Regions from separate parts of the Azoarcus sp. Soil_N_20 genome, predicted to be linked through region 2. Evidence: riboswitches for the same ligand, from Rfam matches in the RefSeq annotation. Region 2 holds a riboswitch; the other holds the start of a gene.
The links. Region 2 has a riboswitch for cobalamin ahead of AC3A35_RS00545 (TonB-dependent receptor domain-containing protein). Riboswitches for the same ligand answer to the same signal wherever they lie in the genome.
Positions count from the first base shown of each region.

Region 1: another riboswitch for cobalamin. It lies ahead of AC3A35_RS09255 (ZrgA family zinc uptake protein); the one in region 2 lies ahead of AC3A35_RS00545 (TonB-dependent receptor domain-containing protein).

Region 1 is NZ_JBDGKX010000003.1:420,885-426,347, reverse strand. Features, by position in the region: gene cobN (cobaltochelatase subunit CobN) at 1-1,655, opposite strand, end outside; gene AC3A35_RS09265 (DUF2149 domain-containing protein) at 1,652-2,008, opposite strand; gene AC3A35_RS09260 (hypothetical protein) at 2,005-2,469, opposite strand; gene AC3A35_RS09255 (ZrgA family zinc uptake protein) at 2,492-3,028, opposite strand; cobalamin riboswitch at 3,105-3,373, opposite strand; gene AC3A35_RS09250 (DUF2189 domain-containing protein) at 3,497-4,276, opposite strand; gene AC3A35_RS09245 (AMP-binding protein) at 4,709-5,463, shown strand, end outside.
Region 2 is NZ_JBDGKX010000001.1:101,130-106,592, reverse strand. Features, by position in the region: gene AC3A35_RS00550 (TonB-dependent receptor domain-containing protein) at 1-474, opposite strand, end outside; gene AC3A35_RS00545 (TonB-dependent receptor domain-containing protein) at 485-2,293, opposite strand; cobalamin riboswitch at 2,422-2,658, opposite strand; gene cobU (bifunctional adenosylcobinamide kinase/adenosylcobinamide-phosphate guanylyltransferase) at 2,725-3,273, shown strand; gene cobT (nicotinate-nucleotide--dimethylbenzimidazole phosphoribosyltransferase) at 3,328-4,374, shown strand; gene AC3A35_RS00530 (adenosylcobinamide-GDP ribazoletransferase) at 4,382-5,152, shown strand; gene cobC (alpha-ribazole phosphatase) at 5,137-5,463, shown strand, end outside.

The sequences.
Region 1 (5,463 bases), on a different contig from region 2:
AAATGGATCAGGGCATCCGCTTGCTGTGCCCACAGGTAGACCGCGAGGTAATGGTGCGACAGCGGCTGTTTGCTGCGGTGCATGAAGGGGTTCTGGCCGCGGCGCAGGGTCTCCTCGCGTGGTGGCTGCGGCAGTACCGACAGCTTGCCGATCTGCAGGCGGGGGATCACGAACACCGGTTCGCCCTCCCACTGCACGACATAGCGACTGCTGGCAGGCGGTCCCCAATGGCGCTCGATCCGCTGCCGCACCGGCGCCGGCAGGGTCTGCCACCAGGTCTCGTAACGCGCCAGCGGCAGCGCCTCTGCCTGCTGTGCCTGCAGCAGGGCGACGAGATCGGCGTCCGGGTAGTAGGCCCGGAGCAGGGGTTGGAGCCCGCCAATCCAATCGGCCTCGGGTGTGGGCCGGGTGTCGTAACCGGCTGCGGCCAATGCGCCGGAGACCTGTTCCAGACTGCGCGGTACGTTGAGGAAGGAGGCGCCGAAATTGGTCCCGCCCGGCGGATAGTTGTACACCATGGCGACCAGCTGCTTGTCCGCGGCTGGGCGCGAACGGAGCGCAAGCAGACGCTTCGCCTTTGCCACCACCGCGTCGGCCTGGCGCTCGATGAGCACGGTGCGTCGGCCCCGGTCGGCATGGGTGACCACCATCAGCGGATCGATCGCACCGGCGGCCTCGGGCTGGACCAGATAGAACGGGGTGTCGCCGAGCGACAGCCCTGCGGCGTCCTGTTCCCACGCCGCCTGATCGCCCTGGCGGTAGGGCTGGGTCGCCAGCACCGGGGTGGCCCAGCGCTCGAACAGCGGCTGCAGTGCGGCGGCCTGCGGGGTGAGCTGATGGACCACGATCAATCGCGGGTGCGGGGTGGGGGCCGCGGCTGCGGAGTCCTGCTCCAGCATGGCCGCGAGTCCGGCGCCATCGACCTGCTGGCCGAACACCGCATAGGCAAAGAGGCCCTGGTGCGCGAACCGCCGAAGCCAGTCGTCCAGCCAGTCGGTGGCGCCGTTGATGAAATGGTAGCGATGCACCAGCACCGCGACTGCGGGTTGGTCGCTGTAGCGGGGGACCGTGCCTTGCCAGGCCGCCAGTGCGTCGGCGTTGTCGAAGAAGTCCGGCGCATCGGGATGATAGAGGCCGCGCGCGGGCCACCGCCGCGGAGCCGGCAGATCCGGCACCGCAGCCTGGTCGATGGCGGCGGAGGCGAGCGTGAACGCGTGGCGGACGTTGGTTTCGCCCCCCGCGCGCAGATACTCGTCCATACGCCGTGCCGCACGGTCGGCCGGAGCTGCCGGCACTTCGGCGCTGATCCATACCACCCGCTCGGGATGACTGGCCGCGTGGGCGTCGAGCATGGAACCGAAGAGTTTGTGCAGCCGGGCATGGGCGCTTGCGTGAGGCACATCGACCCACACCAGGTCGGCCTGTGTCAGGGCCCGGGCCATGGCTTCGCGCTGTTCCGCGGCCTGCCCCGGGGTGTCACGCAGCGGATGGTCGAGGTGGCGGACCGTCCATCCTGCCGCAGCACCGAGACGTTCGATCATCGCGCTGCGCGCGGCAGGAGTGATGTCCGCCGTCACCCACAGCAGGTCGCGGGCGAGGGCGTTGCCGCTCGCGCACCAGAGGGCGATGCACAGCAGCCGGAGCAGCGTGTTCATCGGTCGTCACCTGCGCCCGGTTTCTCGCCCGCGGCACCATCCTCGGGGACATAGATGATGCTGCCATCGTGCAGGCGGTATGCAACGCCGGCACGCACGCCCTTGCCATCGCTGACGCTTCCACTGCCCTTGTAGCGGACTTCGCGTCCCTGCTCGGTGACCACGATCTCCATGTCCGGCTCGCCCGCCTTGTGCACCCGGGTGGGGTCGGGAGGGGCGGTCTGGCGCGTACTCGCCGCCACTGCAGCGAGCAGGGCGACCACCAGCACGAGGAACACGTCGACCAGATTGACGGCCGACAGCATCGGATCTTCATCGTCCTCGTCGAGCACCTTCAGATGCTTGAGACTCATGCCCGCACCTCACGGGCCTTGCGGATGGACAGCAATTCGGCCAGCAGCCAGCGCCGCCGCACCGAATAGACTACCAGGCCGACCGAAGCCGCTGCCAGCGCCAGTACCACGCCGGCAAAGGCGCCGCTGAATACCGCCAACGCTTCGTGCCCCTGGCCGGTGGCCACGCTTTGCAGCGCGGGGCCGAGCGGAATCATGGTCGCAATCAGTCCGAGCATCGGCGTGACCCGGCTCAGCAGCCGCAATGGCTCGATCTGGCGCAGTACCCGCATCTCCAGTTCTTCCATCGAATACCCGGCGTCACCGGGCAGGCAGGCATAGTCGGGCAGGCGCCAGCGTTGCCAGCCTTCCATCAGGGTCCTGCCGGCGACCCACAGGGCGTAGGTGAAGGCAAGCGCGACGAGGGTGAGTACCGGCCACAGCAGGGCTTGGGCGATCTGCAGAAAGCTTGCTTCTATCATTGTCGGTTTCCGGTGACGGGGGTCAGAAGGTGATGGCCGGAAACTTCGGCCTTACGGTGACGGTCTTGCGGCCGGCCGGTGCGCTCAGGCTGACCCTCAGCTGCTTGAGCCCGGCATGGTTACCGAACGCGGAGAAGACGATCGATTGCAGCGCGGACACCCGGGCACATTCGAACTCGAACGCATAGACGATGTTGGCAATGTCCGCCGATCGGTCCGCGGTCGCGAGATCCGGTGCAAGCTGTGAGCGGGCGACGGTGCAGGCCGCTTCGGCAGCGGGCTCGATGAACTTGTCGAGTTCGCCGAGACGGCCCTTCAGGAGATCGAGGGTCTGCTGTTGCGCGGGGGTCTTCGGTGGGTAGTCGAACCCGAGCAGGCTCTCCAGCGGGAAGTTGAATTCGCCCCTCAGTACATCGCCCTCGATGACGAGGGTCAGGGTGGCGTGCCCATGGGTGTGGTCGCCGTGGCCGAAGGCGGGCGTTGCGACAGTGGTTACGGTGGCGACGGCCACGGCGCAGGCGAGCGCCGTCAGCGGCGAACGGCCGGGTCGGATGGTCATGGTGATGAACTCGAAAAGTCGCCCTCACTGTCTTCCCCGACAGTGCGTGGGCACAAGGTTGCGGTTCGTCAGGCGAACCGCAACAGCCTTGTTGGCCGGTATCCGGGCTGGCGGCACACATTTCCATCGCCTTCCCGGGCGGATCTGATCGATCCCGGTTCCAGTGGCTGGGTGATGGAAGTGGCCCGGACATCGAATTCCGGGCCTGGCCGCTTACCGTTGCGGGGGCAGCGCAGGTTATCCCGCCCCGCGCAGCCGTTCGAGGCCGGGGGGACGAGACTCCTGCTTCCCGTTGAACTGTGCTCCCGGAAAGGAAGCACGAGCACCAACGGGCCTGATGTTAGCCGAATGCCGACCGAGTGTCAGCCGTGTCCGGTTCGCCCGCCACCGCGTTGCTACCGTCGCGCAAGGCCCGGACATCGCCGGCGAATGGCTTCGTCCGGAGCAGTTGCCGCGAATCCGGGCTTTCTACTTCGGAAAGACCCTGAAGTAGAAGGCCCGGCTGGCGTAGGCCATCACCGGCAGGGTGATCAGCAGCAGCGGCAGCACCAATGCGCTGATCATGATCACCACCGCAAGCACCACGGCCCAGCACATCATCACCGGAAAACGCGTGAACACTGCGCGGACGCTGGCGACGACGCCGGAGACGAGGTCGGCGCGCCGGTCGTGGATGAGCGGGATGGAGAACGCCGAGATGGTAAACAGAATGAAGGCCAGCACCGCACCCATGATCGAACTGAACAGGATGAAATCGCTTACCCGCGCGTCGGCCGGCAACATGCGGGCGAACCCGATCGGCTCGTGACCGACCATGAAACCATAGAGGGTTCCCGCATCGGTGAGCCAGATCAGGAACAGCAGCGCGCATACGAAGGAGACGACCCAGCCGCCTCGCGGCATGCGCCGGAACCCACGCGGGATGTCGGCGGCCACCGGCTTCCCGCCGGCGTGAAGGACGTCCGAAACCGAGAAGAAACCGGCCAGCAGTATCGGCCCGACCAGCATGAATCCACCCGCCAGTGAGAGGCTGAGCGGCGCGATCGACACCGCGTCGAGGACCAGAAACAGCATGCCGCCCAGAACGACGAACACGGCCGCGTAGGCCGCACTCAACATCGGCACGGCGCGGAACTGAGCCATCCCGACCGCGATCGACGACCACAGGTCGGCCAGACTGACCTGCGCCGGCTGCAGCGATCGCGCGGCCGGTCTGCTTTTCGGGTGTTCGGGAGCGGGTTCGGACATGGCAGAGCATCCTCGGTCGACACCGGAGGCCGCATCCGTCCGGCACGATGCGCGAGTGGGTGATTGGGTCATGAATCGCGCGACCGTGCGGCCGGTGACGATTCCGTTTCATGTCGATTGTGGGCGGCGCCGGCCGCAGCTGCCTTGATCGAAATCACATTCGGCGGGCGGCAGAACTCGTCCGGATGAGAGGTGTCCGTCTACGAGGCGTGGGCTGCTGCCCGCCCCGAGCACTGCATGTAGCCGGCGTAGGGCAGGCCACCCGCGGCGAAGGCCGCAGGGATACCGGGCTGGCGGGCGTCCGATGCGCAGGGAAGTTGCGTCCGGGTATCGAAGTCGCGATCACGCGCGCGTCTCCTCCGGGTGTTACCTTGGTTGCAGCGACCGTCGAATACCGGAGGCATGAACGTGTCGGAACGATCAGGATCCGATTTGCCGCACGATGTTGCCCGCCTGCTGAGCCTCGTCGACGACTTGCTGCGGGAGCTGCAGCCGCGTTCGCAGACGCGGGCCGGACTCGACAGTCTGTTCGACCGCGATCTGGGTCTGGACAGCCTTGCCCGGGTCGAACTGCTGGCGCGGGTGGAGCGCGGCTTCGACGTCCGCCTCCCGGCGGAAGTGCTGGGGGCGGCCGAAACGCCACGACAGCTCATCGACGCGATCGGAAACGCTGGGCATCGGTCCGCCCGCTCGGCGCTTGCGGGTGTGCGGCTGGCGATCCCGGAACAGGCCGAGGGCGTTCCGGCGGACGCCGCCACCCTGGTCGAGGTGCTCGACTGGCATGTGGCCCGCCACCCCGACCGCATACATGTCACCTTCTACCGCAGCGCGGACGAGACCGAGGCCCTGAGCTATGGGCAACTCGCCGATGCCGCCGCACGGGTTGCCGCGGCACTGATGCGCGTCGGCATCCGGCCGGGGCAGTGCGTGGCGATGATGCTGCCGTCGGGGCTGGATTTCTTCCGCAGCTTCTTCGGAATCCTGTTTGCCGGCGCCGTGCCGGTGCCGATCTATCCGCCGGCACGGCCGGCCCAACTCGAGGACCATCTGCGGCGACAGGCCGGCATCCTGCGCAATTGCGAGGCGCGCGTGCTGATCACCTTCGATCAGGTTCGCCCGCTCGCGCGCATGCTTGCAGGTCTGGCGCCGGCGCTCGATCGCGTATTGACGCCTGCCGATCTCGATGC
Region 2 (5,463 bases):
GCGGGTGAACACCTGGATCACGCCGCCGATGGCCTCCGAGCCGTACAAGGCGCTGGCCGGCCCGCGCAGGATCTCGATCCGGTCGATCATCCCGAGTGGAATGCTCTCGAGGGTCGGCGCGCCCGAGCTTGCCGAACCGATCCGGAGCCCGTCGATCAGTAGCAGGGTGTGACGTGCCTCCGCGCCGCGAATGAAGACATTCGAATTGGAGCCCGGCCCCCCGTTGGCGCTGACCTGCACGCCGGGCAGCGCCCGCAGCACCTCGATCAGGGAAGAGTGCCCGGCGCGCTGAATGTCCTCGCGCTCCAGCACCTGGACGCTCGCAAGACTGTCTTCTGCGCGCTGACGCTGACGGGTGGCGGTGACCACGACCGACTCGAGGGCCGGCTCGTCAGACGCGGAAGCAGCGGAAATGGACAGGGGCACGGCCGCCGCAAAGCTCGCGCAGAGCATCGAATAGCGAATAGGGATCATGAGTGAACACCTAGCGCGGCGCGTAACGAACGGCGATGAAAGCGCTGGCCCCCGCCGTGGAGAACCCGCGGGCAAGCTGATACTCCTTGTCGAACACGTTGTTCGCCCGCAACTCGAGCCGCAGTTCGGGCGTCAAGGCGTGATGGAGCCAGGCGTTGACGATGCCGTACCCGCTCAGACGCTGCCCGTCTTCGCGTGCGCTCTGCCCGCGCCACTCCACACCCCAGGTCCATTTTCCGATGTTGCGGTCGATCCCCAGCGATGCGCTGCGTTTCGCCCGCCGGATGAGTCGTTCACCGGTGTCCTCGTCTTTCGCATCGAGCAGATCGATCGTCGCCCGCACTCGGTAATCGAACACCATGGCGCTCGCGCCCCACTCCACCCCCTTCAGCCTGGCCTTGCCGACGTTCTCTGGCGTGTTGCCCCACTGGATGAGGTTCTCCACCCTGTTGTCGTAGTAGGTCGCATGCGTGCTGAACCGGTCGTGCTCCCAGACCACGCCAAGCTCGCGATTGAGAGACTCCTCGGGCTTCAGGTCCGGATTGCCGCCGAAACAGCCGAACGGAGGGAAACAGGCGAGCGGGAAATACAGGTCGTTGAAGGTCGGCGCCTTGAATGCGGTCCCGACGCTGCCACGTACCTTCCACTGTGGCAGAAACTGGTAGCCGTAGGCGATCAGACCCGTCGTCTTGCCGCCGAACTGCGAGTTGTCATCGTGACGGGCGTTGATTTGCAGGTGATGCTTGTCGAACTGTCCGCCCCATCCGATCAAGGCCGAATTCACCAGGCGCCGGTCGCGCTCGAAGGTGCCCGTGGTATCGATGCGCTGCTCGAGGTGCTCATAAGCTGCGAGCAGCGAACCGCCCCCCACGGCGATGTCGTTCTGCCACATGAACTGGGTCTGCACCGTGTCGAACCGGTCGGCCGGCGCCGACGTGGACCGGGTGTGCGAGCGGTCTTCGCTAGTGCCGAGGCGCAGCGTACTGATCCACGCGTCCGCGAGCTTGTTGCGCAGGTAGACACCCGCGCTGTCCAGGCCCTTGTCCACATAGGAGTTGAACGGCTGATCGGCGTCGAACCAGTTGCGCCCCTCGGAATGAAACAGCGTGAGCCCGAGCTCGTCGTCCTCGCGCAGGCCCAGCGCAGCCGAAGCGCTCAGGTAGTCGTTGTGGAAACCGTCGCGATCGAGGTCCGCTGCGGTAGAGACCTGCGGACGAGCATTGAAGCCATCGGTCCGGTCGCGTCCCGCCGACAGGCTGTAGCGCAAGCGCTCTTCCCCTCCGGCGAGGGACGCGCCGAGCGTATAGGTGCGCTCGGTGCCGGCACCGACACGGACACTCGGATGGAAGCCCGCTTCGCCCTTGCGCGTGAAGATCTGGATCACGCCGCCGATCGCGTCCGAACCATAAAGCGCGCTCGCCGGTCCGCGCAGGATCTCGATGCGCTCGATGAGGGCGGTCGGAATCACCTCCAGCGAGGGTTGTCCGGTGGTGGCGGAACCGACCCGCATGCCATCGATGAGCACCAGCGTATGCCCGGAATTGGCGCCACGGATGAATACACCCGTGTTTGCACCCGGGCCACCCGTACTGCTTACCTGGATACCGGCCTGCGAGGCCAGGAGTTCGATGAGCGTGCTGTGCCCGGCGCGCTCGATCTGCTCGCGCCCGATCACGTCGATACTGAAAAGGGCCTCATCGGCACGCTGTTGCTGACGGCTGGCGGTAACGACGACATTGTCCAGTTCGGTTTCGGCCGCTGCCTGCAGGGGCACGACCATCGCTGCCGCGAGTGCGGCACAAGAAACACGGATTCTCACTGATTTTCTCCCGGCCCCACGGTTTGCGTCCCCGCACCGCGTGAAGCGATTGCCAAGGACATGCCAGGGAGAGAACCGAAGAGAGCCGCAAGCCGCCTGCACCCGTCGTCGCCACCCCGCGACACATCCGCCATTTCGCATTTGGGCCGGTATCCGGGCTCATGAGCGGTGCCGGTCAGAATCGACCGGACCCGACGCATCGCCTTCCCGGGCAAACGACACCCAGTGGCTTTTCGATGCGCCTTACGCTCACTTACCGTTGCGGGGGCAGCACAGGCATTGCGCGCCAGAAGCGACGCTCACCTGTTTCCCGTTTAACCCTCGGGCGAGAACCGCCTCCGGGCACCACAAACGCGCTACCCCTTTCGGGGCAGTGGGGGCGGATGATACCGTGTCCGGCCTTGTCGTGCACTGCAAAATCGATACCACCAATGACCTGCGAACTCATCCTCGGCGGCGCCCGCTCCGGCAAGAGCCGCCATGCCGAACAGCGCGCACGTGAATCGGGCCTCGCCGTCACCGTGATCGCCACCGCGGAAGCCGGTGACGAGGAGATGGCCAGCCGCATCCGTCGCCACCAGGCGGACCGTCCGCGGCAGTGGCGCACCGTCGAGACCCCGGTCGCACTGGCCGCGGCGCTGCGCCGCGAGGCCGCAGCCGATCGCTGCGTGATCGTGGACTGCCTCACATTGTGGTTGTGCAACCTTCTCACCGGCGCCGAGAAGCTGCCCCCCGCCGCCACCGCCGATGCCTTGCCGCTGTTCGGCCGCGAACGCGACGCCCTGCTCGCTGCCCTGCCGACCTTGCCCGGCAGAATCCTGTTGGTCGCCAATGAAGTCGGCCTCGGACTGGTGCCAGACAGTGCGCTCGGCCGCCTGTTCCGCGACGAGGCCGGACGCCTCAACCAGGCGATCGCGGCCGCATGCCCACGGGTGGTTTTCGTTGCCGCCGGCCTGCCGCTGATGCTGAAGGGCGGCTGACCCGCCGTGCTACCATCCGCCGCGCCCGCCTCTCACCGCCCTCGCAGGACAGCCATGCACTTCCGGATCAGCGCTCCCGACCACGCCCTTGCCAGCTCGCTGCAACACAAGATCGACCAGAAGACCAAACCGCCTGGCGCCCTCGGACGCCTCGAGGCGCTGGCGCTGCAGATCGGCCTGATCCAGCACACCCTCGCCCCCGAACTGCGCCAGCCGCACATCATGGTGTTTGCCGGCGACCATGGCGCGGCCCGCGCCGGGGTGTCGGCCTTCCCGCAGGACGTGACCTGGCAGATGGTGGAGAACTTTCTTGCCGGCGGCGCCGCGATCAACGTGTTCAGCCGCCAGCTCGGACTCGGACTCACCGTGATCGACGCCGGCGTCAATCACGATTTCGGCCAGCGCCCCGGGTTGATCGGCGCCAAGATGGGCCCCGGCACCGCCAACTACCTGGAGCAGCCGGCGATGGCGGCCGAAGTGCGCGACGCCGCGCTCGCCCGCGGCCGCGAACTGGCTTATGCGCTCGCCGCCAACGGCTGCAACTGCGTCGGCTTCGGCGAGATGGGCATCGGCAACACCGCCGCCGCCTCGCTGCTGACCCACTGCCTGATCGGCACCACCGGCGGCGCCGACCTCGCCATCGTCACCGGCCGCGGCACCGGTCTGGACGATGCCGGGCTCGCGCGCAAGCTGGCCTTGCTGGAGCAGGCGCTGACCCGCGGCGGCCGCCCGGCCGACCCGCTCGCCGCACTTGCCGAATACGGCGGTTTCGAAATCGCGATGATGGCCGGCGCCATGCTCGGCGCCGCGGAAAAGCGCATGGTGCTGCTGATCGACGGCTTCATCGTCACCGCCGCGCTGCTTGTAGCCCAGCGCATCGCGCCGGACATCCTGCCCTATTGCGTGTTCGCCCACCGCTCGAAGGAGCCCGGCCACACCCTGCAACTCGCCCACCTCGGAGTCGAGCCGCTGATGGAACTCGACCTGCGCCTGGGCGAAGGCACCGGCGCCGCGCTCGCCTTCCCGCTGGTACAGGCCGCAGTCAACTTCCTCGGCGAGATGGCGAGCTTCGAATCGGCGGGGGTCAGCGGCAAGGCCTGAGCTCCCGATGCGCTACCAGCTCGAACTCTTCTTCACCGCGCTCGGCTTCTTCACCCGCTTGCCGGTGCCGGCCTGGGTGCCGTGGTCGCCGGAACGGCTCAATCACGCCGCGCGCTATTTCCCGCTGGTGGGCTGGGTGGTGGGCGCGATCGGCGCGCTCAGCTATCTTGCGCTCGCGCTGCTGCTGCCCGCCGCACTGGCGGTGATCCTGTCGATGGCGGTCACCATCCGTGCCACCGGCGCCTTTCACGAGGATGGCTGGGCCGACAGCTGCGACGGCCTCGGCGGCGGCTGGAGCAGGGCGCAGGTGCTGACGATCATGAAGGATTCGCGGATCGGCAGCTACGGCACGGTCGGCATGGTGCTGATGCTGGCGGCCAAGATGGTGGCGCTGATCGAGCTGGGCGCTCACGGCGACCCCGCGGTGGCGGTGGCATTGCTCGTGGCGCATCCGCTGTCGCGCCTGGCCTCGACCAGCCTGATCCACCTGCTGCCCTATGTGCGCGACGACGAGAGCTCCAAGTCGAAGCCGCTCGCCCGCCGCCTGAGCGCCCCGGAGCTCGCCATCGCCGGCGCCTTCGGGCTCTTGCCGCTGGCGCTGCTCGCACCGCTGGAGGCGCTGTGCGCCACGGGAGCGACGATCGCGGTCACCGCATGGGCCGCGCGCGTGTTCCTGCGCCGGCTCGGCGGCTACACCGGCGACCTCCTCGGCGCCACCCAGCAGGTCACCGAACTCGCCTGCTATCTCGGCATCCTGGTCGCATGGAACTCCATCTGATTCGTCATCCCCGGCCGGATGTGCCGCCCGGCGTGTGTTACGGTCAGTCCGATGTCGGCCTCGCGGAATCCGCAGCGGCGGTCGCCGACCGCCTGCGCCCGCTGCTGCCGGCGCGCTTCGCCTTGCATGCCAGCCCGCTTGCCCGCGCCCGCCTGCTCGCCGAAGCGCTCGGCACCCCGCAGCTCGATCCGCGATTGCAGGAAATCAGCTTCGGCGACTGGGAAGGTCGCCGCTTCGACGACATCGGCGCGGCGATCGACGAGTGGGCCCGCGATCCCGTTGGATTCCGGGCCCCGGGCGGCGAGTCCGCG